Regions from separate parts of the Streptomyces sp. NBC_01233 genome, predicted to be linked through region 2. Evidence: predicted binding sites of a transcription regulator. Region 2 holds the regulator's gene; each other region holds the start of a gene.

Region 1 (9,642 bases), 970 kb from region 2:
TGGGGGAAGCGCTCGTGCGCAACGACCGCAGCGGAGAGATACGCATGAGCTGCAAGAGGAGCATCTGCAGCCTGGAGAGCGACACCGCCACGATCATCATGCTGTACGGCGGGACGCAGGGGTCCCTCGACTCGTGCCGGAGCACGCTGGCGCTCACGACCGACCGGAGCTGGACGCTGGCCGGTGCGGCGGGCGGCAGCCAATTCTGCATCAGGAACAAGGCGGGGGACGTCGGGCTGTACGTGCTCGGGTACAAGTCGACCGCGGAAGTGATGGGGATGCCCCAATGGATTTCCGGGGACATGACCGTCTGGCGGCAGGCGATGCCCGCCACCTGACGGTCCGTCCCCGCCGGGTCGACGGCCCGGACGCGGGGTCAGAGCCCCGCGCCGCCCGTCGCGTCGACCACCCGCCCCGTCACCCACCGCGCGTCGTCGGAGGCGAGGAAGCCGACGATGTCGGCGATGTCCTCGGGGCGGCCGACCCGGCCGAGCGCGGCCAGCGAGGCGGCGTGCGCCTCGGCCTCGGCGTTGCCGCGCAGCCAGTCGGCGTTGACGTCGGTGTCGACGATGCCGGGCGCGACCGAGTTCACGGTGATCCCGCGCGGGCCGAGGGCCTTCGCCAGGTTGAGCGTCAGGGTGTCGAGCGCGCCCTTGGTCGCCCCGTAGGCGAGGATCTCGGGCATGGCGATCCGGGCGGCGCCGCTGGAGATGTTGACGACCCGGCCGATGCCCCTGCTGCCGCGCGTGACCAGCGCGTTCTTGTTGTTCATGGGTCCCCCCGATTCCATAGCGATCAGCACAGAAAGACCGTGACACGACTTTCGTAGCAACCACTACAGAAACCCGGAGGCCCGGCTAGCCGCGCGTGGCCTCGACGAAGGCGCGGATCAACTCCGGCGACTTCACCCCGCGTTCGCGCTCCACCCCGCTGGACACGTCCACACCCCAGGCCCCGGTCACCCCGACCGCCTCCCGCACGTTGCCCGGGTTCAGCCCGCCGGCCAGCAGCCACCGCCCCTCGGGCGCGGTGAAGTCCGCCGAGCCCCAGTTCCACGGCTTGCCGGAGCCCGGGTCGGGGGCGTCGAGCAGGAGCAGGTCCTCGCCGTACTCGCCGCAGCGCTTCACGTGCTCGGCGGTGGCCCGCAGCAGCGTCCGGCCCTCGGCGCGCAGCGCCGCGAAGTCCCCGGGCCCCTCCTCACCGTGCAGCTGCACCCCCCGTACGCCGCTCTCCTCGGCGAACCGGCGCACCTCCTCGACCGCCTGCCCCCGGAACACCCCGACCGTGAGCACCGAGTCCGGCACCCGCCCGGCGAGCTCCCGCGCGGTGGCGGCATCGACCGTACGCGGACTGCCGGGCGCGAACACGAACCCCACGGCATCGGCCCCGGCCGCCACCGCGGCATCGACGTCCCGCGCGGTCCTGAGCCCGCAGATCTTGACGAAGAGATCAGCCATGCGCCCAGCCTATGCCGACCCGGGCCGCGTCAGCGGCCCACCTGCACGGGACCCAGCACCGACCCGCCGATCGCGGCCGCCAGATGGGCCGCGCCCACCTCGTCGGCGGTCCGGAAGTGCACGTAGACCGTGTGCCAGCCGTCGGAATGCTCCTCGTTGACGTCGAGTTCCACCCGCTGGTTCGTCGAGTCCTGCGACGCGGACGGGATCTCGGGGGGCCACTCTCCGCGCCAGCGCATCGTGGCCGCTCCGCGGCCCAGCACGCGCAGAAAGGCCTGCTCGACGGGGCCCGGAGCCACGTCCGCGTCCACAGTCAGCGGTAGTTCGGCCGCCAGCTCCCGGTCGTCACCGGGCAGTTCGGCGCCCGCGAACCAGACGTCCCGGCCCCAGTCGTACGAAGGCTCGAACAGGCCCTTCGGAAGGAGCGCCGCCAGCCCCCGAGCCTCCTCGACGGTGTGCGCCTGCGCAACCAGCCACATCTCCGCGTCGAGCGGCTTCATCCGTGCGCACAGCAGGCGGGCCCGCCGGTAGGCCTCGGCGAGGTCGTCGGTCCGGAACACGGGGTAGGCCCTCGAACTTCCCATCGCTGTTCAGCAGCCCCGCTCCGGCCCGCCCAGCACGCTGCCGCCGATCGCGGCGGCGAGCCGCTCGGCGCGGCCCGCGTCGCCGAACTTGGTGACGTGGACGTAGACGGTGTGGACCTCGCTGACCTTCCGGGACCACTCGCACTCGTCACTGTTGAGAACCAGCTGCACGCCGTCGTACTTGGGCGAGGCGTGCGAGCCCAGCTCGGGCTCGTCGGGCCAGCAGCCCTCCCAGCTGATGGACGCGGGGCCCGCGCCCACGGCGCGGACGAACTCCTCCTCGTCCCCTGCGGCCGGCAGTTCCGTGCAGACGAACTCCAGCGGGACCGCCGCCCCCAGCTCCGCGTCGGTGGCCGTCCTCACGTCCGCCTCGAAGTAGAGGAACTCGCCGGTCTCCGGGTGCGTGCGCATCCCCGTGTGGTCGTAGATCGCGTCCGGCAGCAGCGCCGCCATCCGCCGCACGTCCGCGACCGTGCCCAGCTCCGCCCCCACCCGCACCTCCGCGTACCGGCGGGCCAGCAGCCCGCACAGCAGCCGCGCCTTGGCGTACGCCTCGGCGGGATCGGTGGTGCGGTAGACCGGATACGCGACGGAATTCCCCATGGCCGTACGGTCACACGCCCCCACCCACCCCGGCCAGCGGTTTTACCCCCCGATCGGCGGAGATCACCGCGCGGGCCGGGCACGCCTTTCCCCACGCCGCTAGCCTGGAACGAGGCTCACGCCCAGTGCACGGCACGCCACGCGGAGGACCACGGTGACGATCATGATCGAACGGGCCACACCGATAGAACAGACGGCACCGCCGACGTTCGAGACACTCCTGCGCACCGTCGAGGAGATGGACACGCCAGACGGCTTCAAGGCCGAGCTCATCCGGGGGAAGATCATCGTGTCGCCGTTTTCCACGCTGCGCTCTCTGCGTCGTATGCGTGCGCTGCGCGAACAGCTCCAGGCGCACGCACCCGAGGGGCACATCGCGGAGATCGCGCCCTTCCTCTTCCGGTTCTCTGCAGCGGAGCGCGCGTACGGGCCCGACCTCTTCGTGGCCGACGAATCGGCCTTCGAGGGCGAGGGTCGGCACGCGGACGGGGCGGCCCTGTCGCTCGTCGGCGAGTTCACGTCCGTCTCCACCAGGGATGCCGACTGGAACGAGAAGCTGGACGTGTACGGACGCCTGGTCCCGGTCTACCTGGTCGTCGACATGCAGGATTCGGAGATCACCTGCTTCTGGGACCCCTCCCCGCACGGATACCGCTCCCGCACGACGGTGTCCTTCGGCGAGCCCCTGCAGATCCCCGAGCCCTTCGGCTTCGCGCTCGACACCGCGGGCTTCTAGAAAGACCGGGAAAACGCCCGAGGGCGGCACCCCCTACAGGGGGTGCCGCCCTCGTTCGAGAACAGCCGATCAACCAGTGGCCGGAGCCAGGGGTCGATCAGAAGTCCATGTCGCCGCCCGGCATGCCGCCCGGGGCGCCGGCGCCGGCCTTCTCGGGCTTGTCGGCGATGACGGCCTCGGTGGTGAGGAAGAGGGCCGCGATGGACGCAGCGTTCTGCAGGGCAGAGCGCGTGACCTTCGCCGGGTCGATGATTCCCGCGGCGATCATGTCGACGTACTCGCCGGTCGCGGCGTTCAGGCCGTGACCGATCGGAAGGTTGCGCACCTTCTCGACGACGACGCCACCCTCGAGACCACCGTTGACGGCGATCTGCTTCAGCGGGGCCTCCAGGGCGAGCTTCACGGCGTTGGCGCCGGTCGCCTCGTCACCCTCGAGCTCCAGCTTCTCGAAGACCGCGGAAGCCTGCAGCAGGGCCACGCCACCACCGGCGACGATGCCCTCCTCGACGGCCGCCTTCGCGTTGCGAACGGCGTCCTCGATGCGGTGCTTGCGCTCCTTGAGCTCGACCTCGGTCGCGGCACCGGCCTTGATGACGGCCACGCCGCCGGCCAGCTTCGCGAGGCGCTCCTGGAGCTTCTCGCGGTCGTAGTCCGAGTCGGAGTTCTCGATCTCGGCGCGGATCTGGTTCACGCGACCGGCGACCTGGTCGCTGTCACCGGCACCGTCGACGATGGTGGTCTCGTCCTTGGTGATGACGACCTTGCGGGCGCGGCCGAGCAGGTCGAGACCGGCGTTCTCCAGCTTGAGGCCGACCTCCTCGGAGATGACCGTGCCGCCCGTGAGGATGGCGATGTCACCGAGCATGGCCTTGCGGCGGTCGCCGAAGCCCGGGGCCTTGACGGCGACGGACTTGAAGGTGCCGCGGATCTTGTTGACGACCAGGGTCGACAGGGCCTCGCCCTCGACGTCCTCGGCGATGATCAGCAGCGGCTTGCCGGACTGCATGACCTTCTCCAGGAGCGGCAGCAGGTCCTTGACCGAGCCGATCTTGGAGTTGACGATCAGGATGTACGGGTCGTCGAGGGACGACTCCATGCGCTCCATGTCGGTGGCGAAGTACGCCGAGATGTAGCCCTTGTCGAAGCGCATGCCCTCGGTGAGCTCGAGCTCCAGACCGAAGGTCTGCGACTCCTCAACGGTGATGACGCCTTCCTTGCCGACCTTGTCCATGGCCTCGGCGATGAGCTCGCCGATCTGGGTGTCGGCGGCGGAGATGGAGGCCGTGGAAGCGATCTGCTCCTTGGTCTCGACATCCTTGGCCTGGGCGAGCAGGGCGGCGGAGACGGCCTCGACGGCCTTCTCGATACCACGCTTGAGGGCCATCGGGTTGGCGCCGGCGGCTACGTTGCGCAGGCCCTCGCGGACGAGCGCCTGGGCCAGCACGGTGGCGGTGGTCGTACCGTCGCCCGCGACGTCGTCCGTCTTCTTGGCGACTTCCTTGACCAGCTCGGCGCCGATCTTCTCGTACGGGTCCTCGAGCTCGATCTCCTTGGCGATGGAGACACCATCGTTGGTGATCGTGGGGGCGCCCCACTTCTTCTCAAGGACGACGTTGCGACCCTTGGGGCCAAGGGTGACCTTGACGGCGTCGGCGAGCTGGTTCATCCCACGCTCGAGGCCGCGACGGGCCTCCTCGTCGAACGCAATGATCTTGGCCATCTGAAGTGGTCCTCCCGGACAGCGGTGGATTGCTCCCAGGACCGCGCCCGCGCCCGCGACGGACGGCCTGCGTGCCCGGCGGTTCCTTCCCACCGGACCCTGCGGGCCTCACCGACCCGGTCCTCGTTCAGTAGCACTCTCACCGGGAGAGTGCTAACGCCAATGATTAGCACTCGACCCCCGAGAGTGCAAGCGGCTTCGAAGAAGCCTCGATGAGGGGTGGTGGTCGGGCGACGGGCGGGCGCAAGCGGCTCGGGCCAACGCCCGCCCAGTACCGGGCGTGGAGCGGGCGCACATACGAGGGGCCCGCATCCCGTGTCCAGGATGTGGGCCCCTCGTATGGTCGTGCAGGTCTTCGTTGAAACACTGTGCGTCGGTGGTCGATCGCTCCAGGACTAGCCGAGCGCGAGCTTGACCATGTCCGCCTGCGGACCCTTCTGGCCCTGCGAGATCTCGAACTCGACCCGCTGACCCTCTTCAAGGGTGCGGTACCCGTCCATCTGGATGGCGCTGTAGTGGACGAACACATCCGCACCACCGTCGACCGCGATGAAGCCGTAGCCCTTCTCCGCGTTGAACCACTTGACGGTGCCCTGAGCCATGCCTAACTCCCCTATTACTGGCCCTTGCGCGGGAACGCACTTCGCGTTCCCGGGTCAGAACTTGCGTCGGAACGCGTCGACCGAGGCTGAATGTATCTGCGCGAGTGCTGTCTGCAACAGGTCAATCCGACGAGAATTCCGGACACGGGGAAACATTGAAATAGAGTGAAAATTTGCCATATTCCAGGGCAACTCGGGCCTGACATATCTCGCCAAAGCCCCATACCGCACTTGCATGTTGACCCGATGTCGACCCTCACGCGACCCGTTCATATGCAGCGGGCAAGTCCGGCGGAGGGGACTTCCCCAACTCTACCCCGCCCAATCAAGCAGAATTGCCCCCTCCGCTTTTAACGGAGGGGGCAATTTCGGTTTGCGCGTGTCACCTATCAGGTGGCAAAGGGGCCGACAGGATCAGCAGCCGCCCGCGACGGCCGGGATGATCGAGACGCCGGCGCCGTCCGGCGTCTTCGCCTCCAGCCCGCCCTCAAAGCGCACGTCGTCGTCGTTGACGTAGACGTTCACGAAACGGCGCAGCTTGCCCTGGTCGTCCAGGACGCGCGCGGCGATGCCCGGGTGGCTCGCCTCCAGGGACTGGATGACCTCGGCGAGGGTCGCGCCCTCGGCGGGCACCTCGGCCTGACCGCCGGTGTAGGTGCGCAGGATGGTGGGGATGCGGACGTTGACGCTCATGGCGCTACTGCCTTTCCGGTAGAGCAGGGGGAGATGGTCAGGCCAGGCCGGCGGCGCGGAACGCGTCCAGGCTCGGGCGGATGGTGGCGGTCTGCCCGCTCTCCGCGGCCACCGCCTCCAGGGTCTTGAGGCCGTCGCCGGTGTTGAGGACGACGGTGGTCAGCGTCGGGTCGAGCTGCCCGTTCTCGATGAGCTTCTTCGTCACGCCGACGGTCACGCCGCCCGCGGTCTCGGCGAAGATGCCCTCGGTCTGCGCGAGGATCTTGATGGCCTCGACGACCTGCTCGTCGTTCACGTCCTCGACGAAGCCGCCGGTGCGGCGGGCGATGTCCAGGACGTACGGGCCGTCCGCCGGGTTGCCGATCGCGAGGGACTTGGCGATGGTGTTGGGCTTCTGCGGGCGGACCACGTCGTGACCGGCCTTGAAGGCGGTCGACACCGGGGAGCAGCCCTCGGCCTGGGCACCGAAGATCTTGTACGGCTTGTCCTCCACGAGGCCGAGCTTGATCAGCTCCTGCAGACCCTTGTCGATCTTCGTCAGCTGCGAGCCGGACGCGATCGGGATCACGAGCTGGTCGGGCAGCTGCCAGCCGAGCTGCTCGCAGATCTCGTAGGCGAGGGTCTTGGAGCCCTCTCCGTAGTACGGGCGCAGGTTGACGTTGACGAAGCCCCAGCCCTCGCCCAGCGGGTCGCCGATGAGCTCGGAGCAGAAGCGGTTGACGTCGTCGTAGTTGCCCTCGATGCCGACCAGGTCACCGCCGTACACACCGGCCATGACGACCTTGCCCTGCTCCAGGTCGTGCGGGATGAACACGCAGGAGCGGAAGCCGGCCCGGGCGGCCGCGGCGCCGACGGCGCCGGCCAGGTTGCCGGTGGAGGAGCAGGAGAGGGTGGTGAAGCCGAAGGCGCGGGCGGCCTCGACGGCGATGGCCACGACGCGGTCCTTGAAGGAGTGCGTCGGGTTGCCGGAGTCGTCCTTGACGTAGAGCTTGCCGGTGACGCCGAGCTCCTTGGCCAGGTTGGCGGCGTCCACGAGCTTGGTGAAGCCCGGGTTCAGGCTCGGCTTGGAGGCCACGTCCGCGGGGACGGGCAGCAGCGGCGCGTAACGCCAGATGTTGTTGGGGCCGGCCTCGATCGCGGCGCGCAGGGCCTCGGGGTCGCCGGTCGGGAGGTCGTAGGCGACTTCCAGCGGTCCGAAGCACTCGGCGCACGCGAAGATCGGGCCGAGCTCGAAGCGGGTACCGCACTCGCGACAGGAAAGACCGTTGGCGGGTCCGAGATCGACAGAGGTGGCGACAGTCTGTGCAGCCATGATGGCGAGGCCCTTTCTCCTCATCTTCCCCATGGCGCACTTCGCCATGAGACGGAATTGGCACCTTCCCTAGCCGGGGACCTCGCTGACGTCGCTGACGAGCGATCGCGAGAACCGACTGGAGGGTTGCCGGGGCTTCAACGGGCCGTGTCCCTCTGCCCCTCTGGATGAGCGGTATGGCACCGGCACACGCGCTCTGCGGCGCGCCGGTGCGTTTGTACGCGGGACCCCCGGCATGCGGTGGTCCTTCGCGTTGTTCAAGACTGTAACCGAAGGGCCGCGCGGTTGAGACAGCCGTCCGAACCGCGAGATGGATCACATAACGGCCGATAACGCCGACAAGCAGGGAGTGCTGAGGGTGCTGGAAGAGGTGGAGCGCTGGCTGGCAGACCGCTCCTGGTCAGCCGCCGACCGACCGCTCGACCAGCTGCTCGACCGGAAACGGGCGGCCGGGACCACGGTCAGCGTGGTGCTGCCCGCGCTGGACGAGGAGGCGACGGTCGGCGCGATCGTCGAGGTCATCCGGCGCGAGCTGATCGAGGGACTGCCGTTCCCCCTGGTGGATGAGCTGATCGTGATCGACTCGGGCTCGACCGACCGTACGGCGGAGGTCGCGGCGAAGGCGGGAGCCCGGGTGGTGCACCGCGACGAGATCCTGCCGAGGATCCCGGCGCTGCCCGGCAAGGGCGAGGTGCTGTGGCGCTCGCTGCAGGCCACCAGCGGGGACATCGTCTGCTTCGTCGACGCCGACCTGCGGGACTTCTCCTCCACGTTCGTCTCGGGGATCGTGGGACCGCTGCTGACCGAACCGGACGTGCAGTTCGTCAAGGCCATGTACGACCGCCCGCTCGGCGACGCCCCCGGCCAGGGCGGCCGGGTCACGGAACTCGTCGCCCGCCCCCTGCTCAACCTGCACTGGCCGCAGCTGGCCGGCTTCGTCCAGCCGCTGGGCGGCGAGTACGCCGTGCGCCGCTCCCTGCTGGAGCGGCTGCCGTTCCCCGTCGGGTACGGCGTCGAGCTGGGCCTGCTGGTCGACGCCCTGCACACGGTCGGGCTGGACGCGCTGGCCCAGGTGGACGTGGGCGTACGCGTCCACCGCCACCAGGACGGGCAGGCGCTCGGCCGGATGGCCGCGGCGATCTACCGCACCGCCCTGCTGCGGCTGTCGCGCGGGCACCACGTACGGCCGGAGCTGACGCAGTTCGAGCGGGGGCCGGAGGGCTTCGTGCCGCGGACCTACCCGGTGGACACCGAGGAGCGGCCGCCGATGCTCGGCGTCAAGGAGTACGCGCTGCGCCGCGTGGCGTGACGTCGGGCTGGAAAGTTTGAGCGAGTGCGGGCTGGGCTAGGTTCGCCGCATGGCTTCTCAGGTGCTCGTCGCCGCCAACCGCGGCCCCCTCTCGTACGCGATCGATGCCGAAGGCGGCCTCAGCGCCCGGCGCGGCGGGGGCGGTCTCGTCTCCGGGCTCTCCGCGGCCCTCGCGGAGCAGCCGGGGGCGCTGTGGATCTGCGCGGCGCTGTCGGAGGCGGACCGGGAGGCGGTCCGCCGGGGGGTGGCCGAGCCGGGCGTCCGGATGCTGGACATCGATCCCACGGTGTACGACGCCGCCTACAACGGCATCGCCAACTCCGTGCTGTGGTTCACGCACCACCACCTGTACGACATCCCCCGCGAACCGGTCTTCGACGCGGAGTTCCGGCGGCGGTGGGACGCGTACGTCGCGTACAACGAGGCCTTCGCGCGCGCCCTCGCCCAGGAGGCGGCCGAAGGGGCCCGCGTCCTGGTGCAGGACTACCACCTGGCGCTGGTCCCGGGGCAGTTGCGGGAGCTGCGGCCGGACCTGCGGATCGGGCACTTCACGCACACGCCGTGGGCCTCGCGGGAGTTCATGGCCATGCTGCCGGACGACATCCGGAGCCAGCTGGTGTGGGGGA
Region 2 (9,642 bases):
AACTCTCGTACGGACACGTGCTATCCGGGGGGCCACTGGAGGCCGCGGCCGCCGATGACGTGCGCGTGCGCGTGGAAGACGGTCTGCCCGGCGCCGGAGCCGGTGTTGAAGACGACGCGGTAGCCGTGGTCGACGATCTTCTCGTCGAGGGCGATCTGGCCGGCCTCGCGCAGCATGTCGGCGGCGACGGCCGGCTCGGCGGCGGCGAGGGAGGCCGCGTCGGGGTAGTGCACCTTGGGGATCACGAGCACGTGCGTGGGCGCCTGCGGGTTGATGTCCCGGAAGGCGACCGTGGTCTCGGTCTCGCGGACCACGGTCGCGGGGATGTGCCCCTCGACGATCTTGCAGAACAGGCAGTCGGCCTGCGGTTCCCCGGCCATTGCTGAGCCTCCCGTGACGTTGATCGGTCCGGGCATCGTATCCAGCCCGGGGCCGCCCGGGGGCGGTGCCCGATCAACGGGGGCCGGTCGACAACTTCAAGCCCAGCGGCCGGTGCGGGCCAGCAGGACCGCCGCGGCCGCGGTGCCGGCCGTGGAGGTCCGCAGGACGGAGCGGCCGAGGCGGTGGGGGTGGGCCCCCGCCGCGGCGAAGGCGGCCAGCTCCTCCGGGGAGACCCCGCCCTCCGGGCCGACCACCAGGACGACGGAACCGGAGGAGGGGAGCGCCGCCGTGGCCAGGGCCTCGGAGGGGGTGTCGCGGTCCTCGTGCAGGACCATCGCCAGGTCGGCTCCGGCCAGCAGCGCCGCGACCTGCTTGGTGGACATGGCCTCGGCCACCTCCGGGAAGCGGACCCGGCGGGACTGCTTGCCCGCTTCCCGGGCGGTGGCCCGCCACTTGGCCAGGGACTTGGCGCCCCGGTCGCCGCGCCACTGCGTGATGCAGCGCGAGGCCTGCCAGGGCACGATCGCGTCCACGCCGGTCTCGGTCATGGTCTCGACGGCCAGCTCGCCGCGGTCCCCCTTGGGCAGGGCCTGGACCACGGTGATGCGGACCTCCGGTTCCGGTTCCAGCCCGGCCGAGGACACCGCCACGACGAGGCGGTCCTTGCCCTCCGCGGCCTTCACGACCGCCTCCGCCCAGCCGCCCCGGCCGTCGGTCAGGACGACCGCCTCGCCCGGGTTCAGCCGTTTCACGGACACCGCGTGCCGGCCCTCCGGGCCGTCCAGGACGAACTCCGGCCCCGCGGGGACCTCTTCGACCACGAACACCGGGGCGGTCATGACGCACTCCTCATCTGCATTGCCTTCAACGCGCTCTGCGCCTCGGCCAGTTCGGCCGCCAGCACCTCCACCAGTTCCCCCGCCGGCAGCGCCCGCGCCAGCCGGTGCCCCTGCCCCGCCCACAGGGCCATGCCCTGCGCGTCCCCGGCCGCGGCGGCCGCCCTGCGCAATCCCGAGGTCAGGTGGTGGACCTGCGGGTAGGCGGCCGGGGCGTACGGCCCGTGCTCCCGCATGAACCGGTTCACCAGCCCCCGCGCCGGCCGCCCGGAGAACGCCCGGGTCAGCTCGGTCCGGACGAACAGCGGGTCGGTCAGCGCCTTCTTGTGCACGGGGTCCGCCCCCGACTCGGGGCAGGCCAGGAAGGCCGTTCCGAGCTGCGCCGCCTCGGCGCCCGCCGCCAGCAGCGCCGCGATCTGCGAGCCGCGCATGAGGCCGCCCGCCGCGATGATCGGGAGGGCCACGGCCTCCCGCACCTGGGCCACCAGCGCGAGCAGCCCCACGGCCGCCGTGCCGTCGGCCTGGGGGTCGTCGCGGTGGGTGCCCTGGTGGCCGCCCGCCTCGACGCCCTGGACGCACACGGCGTCGGCCCCCGCCTGCTGGGCGGTACGGGCCTCCTCGACGGAGGTCGCCGTGACGACCGTGTACGTACCGGCCTTGCGCAGGGCGGCGAGGGCCGCGGAGGAGGGACAGCCGAAGGTGAACGAGACGACCGGGACCGGGTCTTCGAGGAGGATGGCGAGCTTGGCGTCGTAGCCGTCGTCGCTGGTGCCGATGATGTCCTCCTCGGCGAGCGAGATCGCGTACCAGCTCGCCTCACCGGCCAGCTGGCCCCGGTACGCCTCCACGGCGGCCGGGTCCACGAAGCCGGTCTGCGGCAGGAAGAGGTTGACGCCGAAGCGGTGCCGGGTGAGGGCCCGCACCTGCTTGATCTCCTGGTACATCCCGTCGGCGGTCTTGTAGCCGCCGGCCAGGAAGCCCAGCCCGCCCGCCTCGCACACGGCGGCGACGAGCGGAGGACAGGAGGCGCCGCCCGCCATGGGAGCCTGCACGATCGGGTATGGGGAGAGACCGTTCGGTGCGGAGGACATGGACTGCATCGTGCCATGTCCCGCTCATGGGGCCGAATCATGGGATTCGCCTGGCATAGTCCGCTTCCCGACCCGGTCACGGGCCCCCGCCCGGCCCATGCGAAGAGCCCGGCAGGGAATCCCCTGGCCGGGCTCTCGGCGGTGTCCGCCGGTCGCTCAGCGACCGTTGAACGCGTCCTTCAGGCGGCTGAACAGCCCCTGCTGACCTGGCGCGAACTGGCCCATCGGCCGCTCCTCGCCGCGCAGCTTCGCCAGCTGGCGCAGCAGGTCCTCCTGCTGCGCGTCCAGCTTGCCCGGGGTGGTGACCTCGACGTGGACGATCAGGTCGCCGCGCCCGCCGCCGCGCAGGTGGGTGACGCCGCGCCCGTGCAGCGGGATCGCCTGCCCGGAGCCGGTGCCGGGCCGGATGTCGATCTCCTCCAGGCCGTCCAGCGTCTCCAGCGGACACTTGGTGCCCAGTGCGGCCGCCGTCATCGGGATCGTCACCGTGCAGTGCAGGTCGTCCCCGCGCCGCTGGAAGGTCGGGTGCGCCAGCTCGTGGATCTCCACGTACAGGTCGCCGGCGGGGCCGCCGCCGGGGCCGACCTCGCCCTCGCCCGCGAGCTGGATCCGGGTGCCGTTCTCGACACCGGCCGGGATCTTGACCGTGAGGCTGCGGCGGGAGCGGACCCGTCCGTCGCCCGCGCACTCGGGGCACGGGGTCGGGACCACGGTGCCGAAGCCCTGGCACTGCGGGCAGGGCCGCGAGGTCATGACCTGGCCGAGGAAGGACCGGGTGACCTGCGAGACCTCACCGCGGCCACGGCACATGTCACACGTCTGCGCGGAGGTGCCGGGAGCGGCGCCCTCGCCGGAGCAGGTGGTGCAGACGACGGCCGTGTCGACCTGGATGTCCTTGGTCGTCCCGAAGGCCGCCTCGTCCAGCTCCAGGTCCAGGCGGATCATGGCGTCCTGGCCGCGCCGGGTCCGCGAGCGCGGGCCGCGCTGCTGACTCTGGCCGAAGAAGGCGTCCATGATGTCGGAGAAGTTGCCGAAGCCGCCCGCCCCGAAGCCGCCCGCGCCGCCGCCGCCCGAGGAGGACAGCGGGTCGCCGCCGAGGTCGTAGACCTGCTTCTTCTGCGGGTCCGACAGGACCTCGTAGGCGGCGTTGATCTCCTTGAAACGCTCTTGCGTCTTGGGATCGGGGTTCACATCCGGGTGCAGCTCGCGCGCGAGCCGACGGAATGCCTTCTTGATCTCGTCCTGCGATGCGTCGCGGCGCACGCCGAGAACGGCGTAGTAGTCCGTGGCCACTTACGACTCCGCCAGGATCTGTCCGACGTAACGTGCCACTGCGCGTACCGCTCCCATCGTTCCGGGGTAGTCCATGCGGGTCGGTCCGACCACGCCGAGTTTGGCGACTGCTTCGCCGCCCGAACCGTAACCGACGGAGACGACGGACGTGGAGTTCAGTCCCTCGTAGGCATTCTCATGCCCGATCCGTACGGCCATTCCCGACTCGTTGGCCTCGCCGAGCAGCTTGAGGAGCACGACCTGCTCCTCCAGCGCCTCGAGCACCGGCCTGATCGTCAGGGGAAAATCGTGTCCGAAGCGGGTGAGATTGGCGGTACCGCCGATCATCAGCCGCTCTTCGGCTTCCTCGACCAGGGTCTCGAGGAGGGTGGAGAGCACGGTGGAGACGGTGCCCCGGTCCTCGGCCTCGAAGGATTCGGGCAGGTCCTGGACGAGCGGGGGCACATCGGTGAAGCGCCGTCCGACGACCCGGCTGTTGAGCCGGGCCCGCAGGTCGGCGAGCGAGGCCTCGCTGAAGGGGCTCGCGCAGTCGATGAGCCGCTGCTCGACCCGTCCGGTGTCCGTGATCAGTACGAGCATCAGGCGCGCGGGAGCGAGCGAGAGCAGCTCCACGTGCCGGACGGTCGAGCGGGTCAGGCTCGGGTACTGGACGACCGCGACCTGCCGGGTCAGCTGCGCGAGCAGCCGCACCGTGCGGCCGACGACGTCGTCGAGGTCCACGGCGCCGTCGAGGAAGTTCTGGATGGCCCGGCGCTCGGGCGTCGACAGCGGTTTGACCCCCGCCAGCTTGTCGACGAAGAGGCGGTAGCCCTTGTCGGTGGGGATCCGGCCGGCGCTGGTGTGGGGCTGGGCGATGTAGCCCTCGTCCTCCAGCACGGCCATGTCGTTGCGCACGGTCGCGGGCGAGACGCCGAGCCGGTGCCGCTCGGTGAGCGCCTTGGAGCCGACCGGCTCCTCCGTCCCGACGTAGTCCTGGACGATGGCGCGCAGCACTTCGAGTCTGCGTTCGCTGAGCATCGCGCACACCTCCAGCTGTGGTCCGTTGCCGTGTTCTGCCGTGTTGGTTGGCACTCTGGCCGTTCGAGTGCCAGAGATCCCCCGCTCAGTGTACGGCCGGGCGGTAAGCCCCTGGCAAGGGAGGCCCACCAGGGTAGCGTCGCCGTATGGACGTACGTTGGGAAGAGGAAGGCTGGGAACGGCTGACCGGACGGGCCGGCCGGCGACGGCTGCCGGTGTGGGACTGCACGGTGGGACTGGTGGTGGGGGACGAGTCGGTGCTCCTGATCGACCCCGGTTCGTGTGTCCGGGAGGGCGCTCAGGTGCGGGCCGAGGCGGAGCGGCTGACGGGCCGGCGCGTGACCCATATCGCATTCACGCACGGCCATTTCGATCACGTCCTGGGCGGTGCGGCCTTCTCCGGGGCCGAGGTGTTCGGGGCGGTCGGACTGGACGGGGTGCTGTCGACCGGCCGCGAGGAGCTGCGCGGGGACGCGGTGCGGCACGGCCTGGCGGAAGCGGAGGCGGCCGAGGCGGTGGACCTGCTGGTGGCGCCGAAGCACCTGGTGTCGGGCGAGTGGACGCTGGAACTGGGCGGGCTGCAGGTGCTGCTGGCCAATGTGGGGCCCGGCCACACCGGACACGACCTGGCCGTCTTCGTGCCGGGCGGGCGCGAGACGGTGTTCTGCGGGGACCTGGTCGAGGAGTCGGGCGACCCCTCGGCGGGTCCGGACGCGGTGCCCCGGCAGTGGCCCGCCGCCCTGGACCGGCTGCTGGCGCTCGGCGGGGACGACGCACTGTACGTGCCGGGTCACGGAGCGGTGGTCACGGCGGGCTTCGTCCGTGCGCAACGCGCCACACTGGCAGCCCGTTTCGGCGTGTCGGAGGCATGACGCGGGCGGCTCTCCTACTGTCGGCCGGATGCGCGAGTACTCCCCCGACCTGACCCCGCAGTGGAAGCGCCCCCGGGCAGTGCCGGAGGTGGCGGCCGAGCCCGATCTGGTGGTCGAGGTGGCGGGTACGGACTTCTGCGGCGCGGTGGTGGCCTGCGAGGCGGGCACGGTGACGCTGGAGGACCGCTTCGGCAAGCGGCGGGTGTTCCCGATGGAGCCTCGGGGGTTCCTGCTGGAGGGCGCGGTGGTCACCCTCACGCGCCCCTCGCGCGGCCCCGCCGCGCCCCGTCTCACCGCCTCGGGCTCGATCGCCGTCCCGGGGGCGAGGGCGCGCGTGGCACGGGCCGGGCGGATCTACGTGGAGGGCCGGCACGACGCGGAGCTGGTGGAGCGGGTCTGGGGCGACGACCTGCGGATCGAGGGCGTGGTCGTGGAGTACCTGGAGGGCATCGACGACCTCCCCGCCGTCGTCGCGGAGTTCGCCCCGGCGCCGGACGCCCGGCTGGGGATCCTGGTGGACCACCTCGTCCCGGGCTCGAAGGAGTCCCGCATCGCGGCCTCGGTGACCTCGCCGGACGTCCTGATCGTGGGCCACCCGTACGTGGACGTCTGGCAGGCCGTGAAGCCCTCCGCGCTGGGCATCCCCGCGTGGCCGGTGGTCCCGCCCGGCCAGGACTGGAAGACGGGCCTCTGCCGGGCCCTGGGCTGGCCGGAGAACACGGGCGCCGCCTGGCAGCACATCCTGTCCCGGGTGACGTCCTACAAGGACCTGGAGCCGACGCTCCTGGGCCGCGTCGAGGAACTGATCGACTTCGTCACGGTCGGCGGTGCCGCTTGAACTTCGGGAGGGTTCCGAACTCGGCGGTCTCCAGCTTGACGTCCAGGACGTCCAGGGGGACGGGGTCGCCGAAACCCACCCTTCGCTCGACCTTGTAGTCGGCATCCTCACCCGTCCCGGTCGGCTCGGTGAGCAGCAGGCACTCCGCCTCGAACGGATCGATGATCAGGTAGGCGGGGACCCGGCCCGCCGCGTACATCGAACGCTTGATGCCGTAATCGGCGTCGGCGCTGTTCTTGGACACGACTTCGACCAGCAGGGTGACGGCCGGCGCCGGGATGAGCCGTCCCGGCCCCGGCTCACTGCCGAGCTCCAGCACGACGAGGTCGGGCTGGGGTTCGCTGCTCTCGCCCGGGATGGCGATGTCCTGGGTCTGGAGTGGCTCCCACCGGTCACGCGGGATCTGGTACAGCACGGACAGCACGATCCTGTTGTGGACCCGGTCCGGCCCGGCCATCATCACGATGTCCCCCCTGAGGAGCTCGGCCTTATAGCCCTCGGGGACCTCGAAGTCCTCGAAGACTTGCGCGGCATCCGTGATCAGCCGGTCATCCACAGCGGTCATCTCCGTGGCCCTCCGCGTCCTGCCGCCGTCGCTTACGGGGGCAGCGTACGAACAGGATAGGCAGGCACCCCCCGGGTTCGCCCGGATTCACTCCCGCGAGTGGTCAGTCCACGAGGTCGCGGACCACCGCGTCCGCCAGGAGCCGGCCGCGCAGGGTCAGGACGGCCCGCCCGGCCTCGTACGGACCAGCGTCCAGCAGCCCGTCCGCGAGGGCCTTGCGGGAGGCGGCGAGCCCGGCCGGGGCGAGCAGGGACAGCGGGACGCCGTCCACCAGGCGCAGCTCCAGCAGGATCCGCTCGACCCGCCGGTCCTCCTCGGAGAGGAGCTCGCGTCCCGCGCCCGGGGAGCGGCCCTCCGCGAGGGCCGCCGCGTAGGCGCCCGGGTGCTTGACGTTCCACCAGCGCACCCCGCCCACGTGCGAGTGCGCGCCCGGACCCGCGCCCCACCAGTCGGCGCCGCGCCAGTACAGCTCGTTGTGCAGGCAGCGCCCGGCCTCCGAGGTGGCCCAGTTCGAGACCTCGTACCAGGAGTACCCGGCCCCGGCCATGACCTCGTCCGCGATCAGATAGCGGTCGGCGTGCACGTCGTCGTCCGTCATGGGGACCTCGCCCCGGCGGATCCGGCGCGCCAGCTGCGTGCCCTCCTCCACGATGAGCGCGTACGCCGAGATGTGGTCCGGCCCCGCGCCGAGCGCCGCCGACAGCGACGCCCGCCAGTCCTCGTCCGACTCCCCCGGCGTCCCGTAGATCAGGTCGAGGTTGACGTGCTCGAAGCCCGCGGCCCGCGCCTCCGCGACGCAGGCCTCCGGGCGGCCCGGGGTGTGGGTGCGGTCCAGGACCTTCAGGACGTGCTGCTTGGCGCTCTGCATGCCGAAGGAGATCCGGTTGAAGCCCCCGGCGCGCAGCTCGGCCAGATACTCCGGGTTCACGGACTCCGGATTGGCCTCGGTGGTGATCTCCGCGTCCTCGGTCAGGCCGAATTCGTCCCGGATCGCCGCGAGCATCCGTACGAGGTCCCCGGCCGGCAGCAGCGTGGGCGTACCGCCGCCCACGAACACCGTCCGTACGGCCCTGGGGTCGTCCCCGAGGACCTTGCGCGCGAGGCGGACCTCGTCGATCAGGGTGTCGGCGTAGTTCTCCCGGGAGGCGAGCACGCCTCCGGTGCCCCGCAGCTCGGTGGCCGTGTAGGTGTTGAAGTCGCAGTACCCGCAGCGCGTGGCGCAGTACGGGACGTGCAGGTAGAACCCGAGCGGCCGCTCCCCCGCGCCCGCCAGGGCATGCGACGGCAGCGAGCCGTCTTCGGGCATGGGTTCACCGTCGGGCAGTGCGGAAGGCATACCCCCATTCTCCCGCACCCCGGACCCGCCCCAGCCCCGCCCGACGCCATTCCGGCCCCGCCGGCGTTTGAGGCGCGGGGTCCGGGGCGGAGCCCCGGGAAGCCGACCCGCGGGGAGGCACGTCTGCGCAGGCCCCGGGCGCCGCAGGCCAGGGGCCGGGCCCGCCCGGGAGGAGGCGGGGTCCGCGGGGCGGCCCGGCCGCCCCGCCCCGCCGAGCCCGCGGCAGGCGTCAGGCCTCGCGCGACCCCTCGTACATCTCCTCGATCAGGTGCTTGAACTCACGCTCGACCACCGGCCGCTTCAGCTTCAGGCTGGGCGTCAGGTCTCCGTGCTCGACGTCGAGGTCACGCGGCAGCAGCCGGAACTTCTTGATCGTCTGCCAGCGCTGGAGGCCCTCGTTCAGGGTCTGTACGTACGTCTCGATCAGGCGCTCCGTCTCCGGTGCGGCCAGGACCTGTCCGTACGCCTTGCCCTCCAGCCCGTTGTCGGCCGCCCAGGTGAGGATCGACGGCTCGTCGAGGGCGATCAGGGCCGAGCAGAAGTTCCGGTCGGCGCCGTGCACGACGATGGTCGACACGTACGGGCAGATCGCCTTGAACTGGCCCTCGATCTCCGCCGGGGCGACGTACTTGCCGCCCGAGGTCTTGATCAGGTCCTTCTTGCGGTCGGTGATGCGCAGGTAGCCGTCCGCCGACAGCTCGCCGATGTCGCCCGTGTGCAGCCAGCCGTCGGACTCCAGGACCTCGGCGGTCTTGTCCGGCTGCCGGTGGTAGCCCTGCATGATGCCGGGGCCGCGCAGCAGGACCTCGCCGTCGTCGGCGATGCGGACCTCGGTGCCGGGGAGCGGCTTGCCGACGGTGCCGGTGCGGTAGGCCTCGCCCGGGTTGACGAAGGAGGCCGCACTGGACTCCGTCAGGCCGTAGCCCTCCAGGATGTGGATGCCCGCGCCGGAGAAGAAGTAGCCGATCTCGGGCGCCAGCGCGGAGGCGCCGGAGACGGCGGCGCGCAGATTGCCGCCGAAGGCCTCGCGGAGCTTGGAGTAGACGAGGGCGTCGGCGATCTTGTGCTTGGTGGTGAGGCCGAAGGGGGCGCTCGCCTGACCGGTGCGGCGGAAGTTGTCCTGGGTGACCTTCGCGTACTCGCGGGCGACGCCGGCCGACCACTTGAAGATCTTGTACTTGGCGCCGCCGGCGGCGCGCGCCTTGGCCGCCACGCCGTTGTAGACCTTCTCGAAGATGCGCGGAACGGCGGCCATGTACGTGGGCTGCACGATCGGCAGGTTCTCGATGATCTTGTCGATCCGGCCGTCGACGGCGGTCACGTGCCCGGCCTCGATCTGCCCGGAGGTCAGCACCTTGCCGAAGACGTGCGCCAGCGGCAGCCACAGGTACTGGACGTCCTCCCGGCCGATCA
Region 3 (9,642 bases), 2.4 Mb from region 2:
AGCGCCAGCACCAGGAGGCAGGCGGCGACCCCGACCACCGTCCACATCAGCTGCCCGGGGGCGTTCGCGTCCGAGTTGTAGCGCTCGATGTAGCCCTGGTCGAGGCGGTGCAGCAGCACCAGCCCGAGCCCCGTCAGCAGCATCGCGAGGGGGAGGACCAGCGGGTCCGCGTAGGCCGCGAAACGGCGCACGCCCAGGTGCCCGACCAACGACAGCAGGGTCATGCTGATGGTGAATCCGGCGAGGCTGGGCGGCAGCTCGTCGTTCATGGCGAGGCCCGCGGCGGCGTGGCCGAAGACCGCGATGGCGATGACGAAGGCCAGGAGCAGCGCCTCCGTGCGGCGGCGGGCGCCCGCCGAGGTCAGGGGTTTCAGTCCACGCACGGGATGCCGCCACCGTCCTTGGGGGCGGACGGGGAGGGCGGTGAGGAGGGCGGCGGGGGTGCGTCCTCGCGTGACGCCTCATGTGACGCCGCAGGTGCGGACGCGGCGCCCGGTGCGCCGGGGCTCGCGGCGGCTTCAGGTCCGATCTGCTCGGCAATGAGGCGCTTTATCTTCATATCATCTACGACGTTGATGTCCTCCCCATGGTTCCTTCCGAAGCGTTCGACGGGGAGCGTCGTGAAGTGCACCCGGCCGCCGGACAGGTTCTTCGCCTGCTTCACGAACGCCAGCAGGTCCCAGCCCTCGTCCGTGACCACGTCCTTCTTCGCGGCGTCGATCAGCTTGATCAGCTTCATCGGGTCGGTGAAGGTCCCGGCCGAGTTCAGCTTCTTCGTCGCGCCCGCCAGGAAGGCCTGCTGCCGCTTCGTCCGGTCCAGGTCGCCCATGTCGAGGCCGTGCCGCTGGCGCACGAAGGCCAGTGACTGCCGGCCGTCGAGGGTCTGCGGGCCCGCCGGGAAGTCGGCGCCGGAGTGCTTGTCCTTCACCGCCCTGTTCAGGCACACCGGTACGCCGCCCAGCGCTTCGGCGAGGTGGTGGAAACCGGCGAGGTTCAGCTCGGCGAAGTGATCGACCGGGACGCCCAGGAAGTTCCGCACCGTTTCGATCTGCGCCCTGCGTCCCGCCTCCCGGCCCTCCCGATCCAGCTGCCGGCGGTCCTCGACCCCCTGCGCGGCGAGCTGCTCCTGCCGCTTCTCCTTCGCCAGCCCGTACGCCTTCTTGATCTTGTCCTTCCCGTGGCCCGCGATCTCGACGAAGTCGTCGCGCGGCACGGAGAAGGCCTTCGCCCGGCTGCCGTCCCCGGGCACGTGCAGCAGGATCAGGGTGTTCGCGTTGTAGCCGCCGATGTCCGAGCTGCCGGCGTGCAGTGCGTCGAGGACCTCCTCCGGCAGTTCCTCGCCGTTCTGGTCCCGGCGGCTGTCCAGCCCCATGAGCAGGATGTTGGTGTCGCCGAACTTCGACTTCTCGGCGCCTTGCAGGGCCTTGGAGCTGCCGATGCCGGCGGCGAGGTCCCGGTACGCGTACCAGGCGCCGCCTCCCGTCAGGGCCGTCAGCGCGCACCCGGTGACCAGCAGCGTGCGGCCCAGGCGCCGTCGGCGGGACGGACGGCGGCGGGATCGGGTCGTCGGCTTCCTCCGGTGCGCGCTCATACCTGCCGATGCTGACGGAGGTCCGCTGAAGGAATCCTGAGGGCGCCTGCGGAGCGCTACCGGATCCGCAGCACCAGCCGCGCGCCCCCGGCGGGCGCCGGCAGCGCGCGTACGTCGCCCCCGTGCGCCCGCGCGATCTCCCGGGCGATGGCCAGGCCCAGCCCGGTGCCGCCGCTGGCCCGGCCCCGGTCCGCGGCCAGCCGGACGAACCGCTCGAACACCCGGTCCCGGTCCGCCTGCGGTATGCCCGGCCCGTCGTCCGTGACCTCCAGCACCGCCCAGCCGTCCTGCGCGGCCGCCCGTACGACGACCTCCGCGCGGGCGTACCGCAGGGCGTTGTCCACCAGGTTGGCCAGCGCCCGCTCCAGCCGCGCCGGATCCCCGGACGCCGGTACGGGCGCCCGCGCGTCCAGCCGTACCGCGACCCGGGAGCCGCCCCGGCGCGCCACGTCCTCCGCGGCCAGCAGGGCCAGGTCCACCGGCTCGGGCCGGGGCGCCGGCCCGCCGTCGAGGCGGGCCAGCAGCAGCAGGTCCGCCGCGATCCGCTGGAGCCGCCCGGTGTCGGCCAGCGCGGCCGCGACCGACTCCCGGTCGGGGCGGTCCATGGCCAGCGCCACCTCCAGCCGGGACCGTACGGCGGCCAGCGGGTTGCGCAGCTCGTGGGACGCGTCCGCGGTGAACTGCCGCTGCCGGGCGTCGGAGCGCTCCAGCCGGTCGAGGGCGTCGTTCACGGTCCGGGCCAGCTGCGCGATCTCGTCCGCCCCGCCCGGGTCCGGAACCCGCCGGCCCAGCTCGCTCCCGGTGACCGCCGCCAGTTCGGTCCGGATCGCGCTCACCGGGCGCAGCGCGTGGCCGGTCACCCACCAGGCCAGGGCCGCCGCGAAGCCGATCAGCGGGGGCGCGCCCGCCAGCAGCCCGATCCCGACGGCCCGGGTCGCGTCGTCGACGTCGCCGAGCACGGTCATCGCGTACACGGTGTGCCCGCCCGGCGCCTCGACGACGATGACCGCGCGCCGTTCCGCGCCGGGGTGCGCGGGCGGCAGGACGGCCGACCTGGAGTCCTCCCCGGGGCCGGGGCGCGGCGCGCCGTCGAGCCGGTGGAGGTCCGGGGCGTGCTTCGGGTCTGCGGTGGTGGCGACGGTCCGGCCGGCCGCGTCCCGTACGAGGACCAGGTCCACCCCGCTCTCGGGTGCGGGCAGCCGTCCGCCGGGCGGCAGGGTCCGGCCGTCGAGCCGGCCGGCGGCCTTGCGGGCGGCGAGCTCGGTGCGGCCGGTGGTGTTGTCGAGGAGGTTGGCCCGCAGCAGGGCGTGCAGCCACAGCCCGCCGGTGGCGAGGACGGCGGCCATCGCGAGGGCGGCGGCCGCGGCGGTGCGCGCGCGGACGGTGGTTCTAGCCACCGTCGGGGGCCATCCGGTAGCCGGTGCCGTGGACGGTGAGGATCGAGCGGCGGCCGAAGGGCGCGTCGACCTTCTTGCGCAGTGAGGAGACGTACACCTCGACGATGTTCGGGTCGATGCCGTGCGGGGTGTCCCAGACCTCGTCGAGGATGTCCTGCTTGGCGACGGCCCGGCCGGGCTGCTCCATCAGGCAGGCGAGCACGCCCAGTTCGCGGGCGGTGAGCTCGATGTCCCGGCCGCCGCGGCGGCAGCGGCGGCCCTGCGGGTCCAGGAGGAGGTCGCCGGCCTGGAGGGTGCCGCGGTCGGGGGCGCCGGCGCGCCGGGCCAGCGCCCGGATCCGGGCGGCCAGGACCACGAAGGAGAACGGCTTGGTGAGGTAGTCGTCGGCGCCGCGGTCCAGCCCCTCGGCCTCGTCGTGCTCGCCGTCCCTGGCGGTGAGCACCAGGACCGGGGTGGTGTCGCCGTGGGCGCGCATGCGGGCGCAGATCTCGTAGCCGCTCAGGCCGGGGAGCATCAGGTCGAGCAGGACGACGTCGTAGGGGCCGCCGGCGAGGGCGAGGTCCAGGCCGCGGTGGCCGTCGTGCGCGACCTCGACCAGGTGTCCGTCGGCGGACAGGCCGCGCCGCAGGGACTCGGCGAGGCCTTCTTCGTCTTCGACCACGAGGATGCGCACGGCCCCAAGCCTCACATATCGGGGCAACCGGCCGTCGTGGGGTCCGGCTCCGGGGGCTCAGCGCGAGACGTCCGCGGATGCGGCGGGGGCCGCAGATCCGGCGGGGTCCGTGGCGTCCACGGCTCCGTCCCGCCGGCGCCGACGGCGGTCGAAGGCGTCGCGGGTGGCCGAGGTCAGTGCCCAGGCCGGGAACGCGAAGCCGGTCAGGCCGAGGCCCATGGGCGCGAGCGAGGTGAGGAGGTCCGGCCGCACGGCCTTGCCGGCCGACGGCCCGCTGACGAGGGAGGCCACCGGCGCCTTCGGCCGGGCCTCGAAGCGGCCCTCGATCTCGATCCCGCGGATCGTGAACGATCCGTCAGAGGCGGTGAAGGTTCCCTTGCAGGTGGCCTCGGGGTCCCCCTCCGAGTCCTCCTCCCAGGTGCACCGCTCCGCGCGGAAGCCGCCCTCCACCCCCGTCAGCTGGGTCACCAGCCGGGGTACGGCCAGCGCGAACGCGAAGATCCCGAAGGCGAGGCCGACGGCGATCGGGATGGCGTGATGCCAGCGCACCCCGGAGTTTGTCCTGGTCATGCGGTGGAGAGTAGTGATCCCGAACGTTCGTGCGCCCTGGTTTTCGCGGTTCCGGGCCCCGTCCGCGCAACGCCCGACGGCCGGGAATTGGCACTCCGCTTGACCGAGTGCTAATCGCCGGAATAGTCTCGCACCTGGCACTCGCCCCTGGTGAGTGCCAACACAGCGACAGGCAGATCCGGCACCCGCGACGACGGATCGACCTGGTCGCCACCTCAGACAGTTAACCCCGGATCTCCGAAGGGGGAGGTCGGATCGTGACGACCGCCAGCTCCAAGGTTGCCATCAAGCCGCTTGAGGACCGCATTGTGGTCCAGCCGCTCGACGCCGAGCAGACCACGGCCTCCGGCCTGGTCATCCCGGACACCGCGAAGGAGAAGCCCCAGGAGGGCGTCGTCCTCGCGGTGGGCCCGGGTCGCTTCGAGGACGGCCAGCGTCTCCCGCTGGACGTCACCGTCGGCGACATCGTGCTCTACAGCAAGTACGGCGGCACCGAAGTGAAGTACAGCGGCGAGGAGTACCTCGTCCTCTCGGCTCGCGACGTGCTCGCGATCGTCGAGAAGTAATTCTCTTCATCAGTACTGCTTTGAGCTGCGCCCCTGGTCACCCCGCTGATTGCCGGGCGGCGAGGGGCGCAGCTCGTTAAACCCGAGTTTTCGAGAGGGCTGAACCGCTCCCATGGCGAAGATCCTGAAGTTCGACGAGGACGCCCGTCGCGCCCTCGAGCGCGGCGTCAACAAGCTTGCCGACACGGTCAAGGTGACGATCGGCCCCAAGGGCCGCAACGTCGTCATCGACAAGAAGTTCGGCGCCCCCACCATCACCAACGACGGTGTCACCATCGCCCGCGAGGTCGAGCTGGACGACCCGTACGAGAACCTGGGCGCGCAGCTCGTGAAGGAGGTGGCGACCAAGACCAACGACATCGCGGGTGACGGCACCACCACCGCCACCGTGCTGGCCCAGGCGCTGGTCCGCGAGGGTCTGCGCAACGTCGCCGCGGGTGCCTCCCCGGCCGCCCTGAAGAAGGGCATCGACGCCGCGGTCAAGGCCGTCTCCGAGGAGCTCCTCGCGACCGCCCGCCCGATCGAGGACAAGTCCGACATCGCCGCCGTGGCCGCGCTCTCCGCGCAGGACCAGCAGGTCGGCGAGCTCATCGCCGAGGCGATGGACAAGGTCGGCAAGGACGGTGTCATCACCGTCGAGGAGTCCAACACCTTCGGCCTGGAGCTGGAGTTCACCGAGGGCATGGCCTTCGACAAGGGCTACCTCTCCCCGTACATGGTCTCCGACCAGGAGCGTATGGAGGCCGTCCTCGACGACCCGTACATCCTGATCAACCAGGGCAAGATCTCCTCGATCCAGGACCTCCTGCCCCTGCTGGAGAAGGTCATCCAGGCCGGCGGCTCCCGCCCGCTGCTGATCATCGCCGAGGACGTCGAGGGCGAGGCGCTCTCCACCCTCGTCGTCAACAAGATCCGCGGCACCTTCAACGCGGTCGCCGTCAAGGCCCCCGGCTTCGGTGACCGCCGCAAGGCGATGCTCCAGGACATGGCCACCCTCACCGGTGCCACCGTCATCGCCGAGGAGGTCGGCCTCAAGCTCGACCAGGCGGGTCTGGACGTACTGGGCTCCGCCCGCCGCGTGACCATCTCCAAGGACGACACCACCATCGTCGACGGTGGCGGCAGCCACGAAGAGGTCGTCGGCCGCGTCAACCAGATCAAGGCCGAGATCGAGTCCACCGACTCGGACTGGGACCGCGAGAAGCTGCAGGAGCGCCTGGCGAAGCTCGCCGGCGGCGTCTGCGTCATCAAGGTCGGCGCCGCCACCGAGGTGGAGCTCAAGGAGAAGAAGCACCGCCTCGAGGACGCCATCTCGGCGACCCGCGCCGCGGTCGAGGAGGGCATCGTCTCCGGCGGTGGCTCCGCGCTCGTCCACGCCGTCAAGGTCCTCGAGGGCAACCTCGGCCTGTCGGGCGACGAGGCCACCGGTGTCGCGGTCGTGCGCCGCGCCGCCGTCGAGCCGCTGCGCTGGATCGCCGAGAACGCCGGTCTCGAGGGCTACGTCATCACCTCGAAGGTCGCCGAGCTCGACAAGGGCCAGGGCTTCAACGCCGCCACCGGCGAGTACGGCGACCTGGTCAAGGCCGGCGTCATCGACCCGGTGAAGGTCACCCGTTCCGCGCTGGAGAACGCCGCCTCCATCGCCTCCCTGCTGCTCACGACCGAGACCCTGGTCGTCGAGAAGCCGGCGGAGGACGAGGGCGACGCCGGTCACGGCCACGGTCACGGCCACAGCCACTGATCGCGCACCACGTAGAGAAGGCCCCGCTCCGCAGCCGCGGAGCGGGGCCTTCCGCGTGGTTCGGCTTCGGGCCTCAGGATCCGTAGGGCGATCCGGAGCCGCCCATTTGGCGCTGCAGTGCTCCGGGGTTGTAATGCCACCAGCCCTCGACGATCTCTCCGTCCAGGCACCGGAAGGTGGTGCTCCCGGACATCTCGTACGTCTTCCCGGTCGGTGCAACCCCCATGAACATCCCCTTGTGGGTGCCGCGCCAGTTCCACACCGTCGTGACCATGTCGCCCTCGGCCAGCTGGGCCGTCGGCTCGAAGGTCATGTCGAAGGCGGCGCGCCAGGTCTCCATGTCCGACCGCATGGCCTCGCGTCCGATGACGGTGGGTTCCTCCTTGCTGGCGTCGTGGTCGATGTAGTTCGTCGCGAAGCATGCGTCCAGGACGCTCATGTCGCCCTTCGTGGCGGCTTCCTGGAGCACCCGGTCGGCGAGCTGCTTGTTGAGGTGCTCGTCGCGGACCACGTCGAGGTTCATGAACTTCGGCATTCCCTCGCAGAGGGCCACCATCTCCTGGAACATCCGGTTCGTCTCCGGGAGCTGAGAGTTCTTCATGGCCTCCTCGTACGAGGCGAATTCCACCATGTCCACGTAGTGGTTCCGGGCCTCGCGGTCCTGGCCGATCATCGTGTGCGTGGCGGTGCGCCTGCCGCTGCTCTGCTCCGCCCAGCGGTCGATGAGCGCGTTCATCTCATCGAACCGCCTGGTCTCGTAATCGATTACTTGTACGAATGTCATCGCGTCGCCTCCCGCTGGAGATGGGACATGTCCAGTTTAGGGAGGGTTCATCCGTTTGGCGGCTCGGCGGCGGGCCTACCGGCAGGGCACGAGCGCTACCGGGGCCCGTACTTGCGGCCCGTACGCGAGGACACCCCGCCCAGCAGCCCGCGCGGCGTCAGCTTCACCACGCCCATCAGCGCCTTGTACCGCGGGTCCGGCACCGACACCGTCTTGCCCCGCGCCAGGTCGGCCAGGGCCGCCGCCACCAGCTTGTCCGCGTCCAGCCACATCCAGCCGGGGATGTTGTCCGTGCCCATGCCGGCGCGCTGGTGGAACTCCGTACGGACGAAGCCGGGGCACAGCGCCATCAGCCGCACCCCGGAATCCGCCAGGTCCCGCGCCGCGCCCTGGGTGAACTGCACGACCCAGGCCTTGCTCGCCCCGTACGTGCCGCGCGGCACGAAGGCGGCCACCGAGGCCACGTTGATCACGCCGCCGCGGCCGCGCGAGCGCATCGACTCCGTGGCCGCCGAAGTCAGCCGCAGGACCGCCTCGATGTGCACCTTCAGCATGGTCAGCTCGTCGGCCATGGAGACCTCGAGGTAGCGGCCCTTGTTGCCGAAGCCCGCGTTGTTGACCAGCAGGTCCACCGGGTGCGTACGGTCGCCGAGGCGCTGCTCCACCGCCGCGATGCCCTCCTCGGTGGAGAGGTCTGCGGCCAGCACCTCGGCCTCGATCCCGTGGCGGTCGTGCAGCTCGGTGGCCTGCTCGCCGAGCCGTTTGGTGTCGCGCGCCACCAGCACCAGGTTGTGCCCCTGGGCGGCGAGCCGCCGGGCGAAGGCGGCGCCGATGCCCGCCGTGGATCCCGTAATCAACGCAGTCGTCATAGGCGCAACCTAGCCGCCCCGGGTGACGGTGCTACCGCGCCCCGGCGCCGGCCCCGTCCGTCTCCATGTACCGGCGCACCCGCTCGTGGGCCTCCGGCTCCATCGCCGCACCCGCCGCCAGGGTGCGCGGCAGCAGCGCGCGCTCGGTGGTGAAGGCGCGGAACCACAGCTCCACCGTCACGTCGTGGTCCGGCCGGTGGACGATCTCGACGGGATCGCCGGGGGAGACCGGGCCCTCCCGGATCACCCGCAGGTACGCGCCCGGCCGGACCGCCTGGGTGAACCGCTTGACCCATCCGGTCTCGCCCATGACCCCCTGGAAGGTCCGGCAGGGGATGCGGGCCGAGGCCACTTCGAGGACGAGCTCCGCGCCGACCCGCCAGCGGTCGCCGAGCCGGGCGGTGTTCAGGTCGATGCCGGCGGTGGTGAGGTTCTCCCCGAAGGTCCCGCCGGGCAGCTCGCGGCCCAGCTCGCCCTCCCACCAGGCAAGGTCTTCGCGCGCGTACGCGTAAACGGCCTGGTGGTCGCCGCCGTGGTGGCGCCGGTCGCAGACGGCGTCGCCCTCCAGGCCGCTGCCGAGGCCGGTGGCCTTCGTGCCGGGGGTGCGGACGCGGACCGGCCCGGGGACGGGGCGCTTGCCGATGCCCGTCACCCCGCCCTCGGCGTCGGTGTAGTCGACGGCCGTGGCGCGGCCGAGGTTCACGGAGATCAGTTGCATGGTGCCCATGGGGAACACGCTAGCCGTGAGCTGGACCCAAAGCGTCCCAGAGACATTCGCGCAGCAGTCAAAGCAGGCCTTATGCTCGAAGGGTGATCGAGGCACGTCATCTCCGCGTTCTGCGCGCCGTCGCCGGGACCGGTTCCTTCTCCGCCGCCGCCCGCGAGCTCGGCTGCACCCAGCCCGCCGTCTCCCAGCAGATGAAGGCGCTGGAGCAGTCGGCCGGCACGCCGCTGCTCATCCGCACCGGGCGCGAGATGCGGCTGACCCAGGCCGGTGAGGCCCTGGTGCGGCACGCCGCGGGCATCCTGGCCGGGCTGACCGCCGCCGAGGAGGAGGTCGCGGCCATCGCCGGGCTGCGCGCCGGCCGGGTCCGGCTCGTGTCCTTCCCCAGCGGCAGCTCCACGCTGGTGCCGACCGCGCTCGCGGCGATGCGCGCCGAGCACCCGGGCACCCGGATCTCGCTGGTCGAGGCGGAGCCGCCGCGCTCGGTGGAGATGCTGCGCGAGGGCGACTGCGACCTGGCGCTGGCCTTCCGCTACGGCGGGGCCGCCGGCTCCGCCGCGGAGTGGGAGGACCTCGTGGTGCGGCCGCTGCTGACGGACCGGCTCGTCGGGCTGGTCCCGGAGGGGCACCGGCTGGCCGGGGCGGAGCGCGTGGGCATGGCGGAGCTGGCCGACGAGCCCTGGATCGCGGGCTGTCCGCGCTGCCGCCGCCACCTGGTGGAGGTGTG

What was found. Region 2 encodes HrcA, which represses chaperone genes, less so after heat shock. Its sites were predicted from a motif close to TTNGCACTCNGNNNNNCNGAGTGCNAA; they were not measured.
Region 1: the regulator HrcA is predicted to act here: its motif matches at 5,231-5,257, upstream of groL (chaperonin GroEL).
Region 3: the regulator HrcA is predicted to act here: its motif matches at 4,319-4,345, upstream of groES (co-chaperone GroES).

What each region holds. Positions count from the first base shown of each region.
Region 1 covers NZ_CP108514.1:4,177,799-4,187,440, forward strand. The annotation lists gene OG332_RS19580 (serine/threonine-protein kinase) at 1-338, shown strand, start outside; gene OG332_RS19585 (SDR family NAD(P)-dependent oxidoreductase) at 377-772, opposite strand; gene OG332_RS19590 (phosphoribosylanthranilate isomerase) at 858-1,457, opposite strand; gene OG332_RS19595 (hypothetical protein) at 1,487-2,017, opposite strand; gene OG332_RS19600 (hypothetical protein) at 2,048-2,644, opposite strand; gene OG332_RS19605 (Uma2 family endonuclease) at 2,808-3,380, shown strand; gene groL (chaperonin GroEL) at 3,478-5,100, opposite strand; gene OG332_RS19615 (cold-shock protein) at 5,496-5,702, opposite strand; gene OG332_RS19620 (MoaD/ThiS family protein) at 6,117-6,395, opposite strand; gene thrC (threonine synthase) at 6,433-7,707, opposite strand; SAM riboswitch class I at 7,725-7,881, opposite strand; gene OG332_RS19630 (glucosyl-3-phosphoglycerate synthase) at 8,066-9,016, shown strand; gene OG332_RS19635 (alpha,alpha-trehalose-phosphate synthase (UDP-forming)) at 9,066-9,642, shown strand, end outside.
Region 2 covers NZ_CP108514.1:3,202,906-3,212,547, forward strand. The annotation lists gene OG332_RS15055 (ribonuclease Z) at 1-17, opposite strand, end outside; gene OG332_RS15060 (histidine triad nucleotide-binding protein) at 21-380, opposite strand; gene OG332_RS15065 (16S rRNA (uracil(1498)-N(3))-methyltransferase) at 477-1,220, opposite strand; gene OG332_RS15070 (nitronate monooxygenase) at 1,217-2,308, opposite strand; gene dnaJ (molecular chaperone DnaJ) at 2,465-3,601, opposite strand; gene hrcA (heat-inducible transcriptional repressor HrcA) at 3,602-4,618, opposite strand; gene OG332_RS15085 (MBL fold metallo-hydrolase) at 4,765-5,490, shown strand; gene OG332_RS15090 (DUF3097 domain-containing protein) at 5,519-6,328, shown strand; gene OG332_RS15095 (Uma2 family endonuclease) at 6,306-6,893, opposite strand; gene hemW (radical SAM family heme chaperone HemW) at 6,997-8,229, opposite strand; gene OG332_RS15105 (AMP-dependent synthetase/ligase) at 8,459-9,642, opposite strand, start outside.
Region 3 covers NZ_CP108514.1:5,590,367-5,600,008, forward strand. The annotation lists gene OG332_RS26725 (FtsW/RodA/SpoVE family cell cycle protein) at 1-383, opposite strand, end outside; gene OG332_RS26730 (LCP family protein) at 371-1,591, opposite strand; gene OG332_RS26735 (sensor histidine kinase) at 1,648-2,988, opposite strand; gene OG332_RS26740 (response regulator transcription factor) at 2,981-3,661, opposite strand; gene OG332_RS26745 (hypothetical protein) at 3,719-4,231, opposite strand; gene groES (co-chaperone GroES) at 4,489-4,797, shown strand; gene groL (chaperonin GroEL) at 4,910-6,538, shown strand; gene OG332_RS26760 (ester cyclase) at 6,612-7,322, opposite strand; gene OG332_RS26765 (SDR family NAD(P)-dependent oxidoreductase) at 7,418-8,191, opposite strand; gene OG332_RS26770 (MOSC domain-containing protein) at 8,223-8,909, opposite strand; gene OG332_RS26775 (LysR family transcriptional regulator) at 9,002-9,642, shown strand, end outside.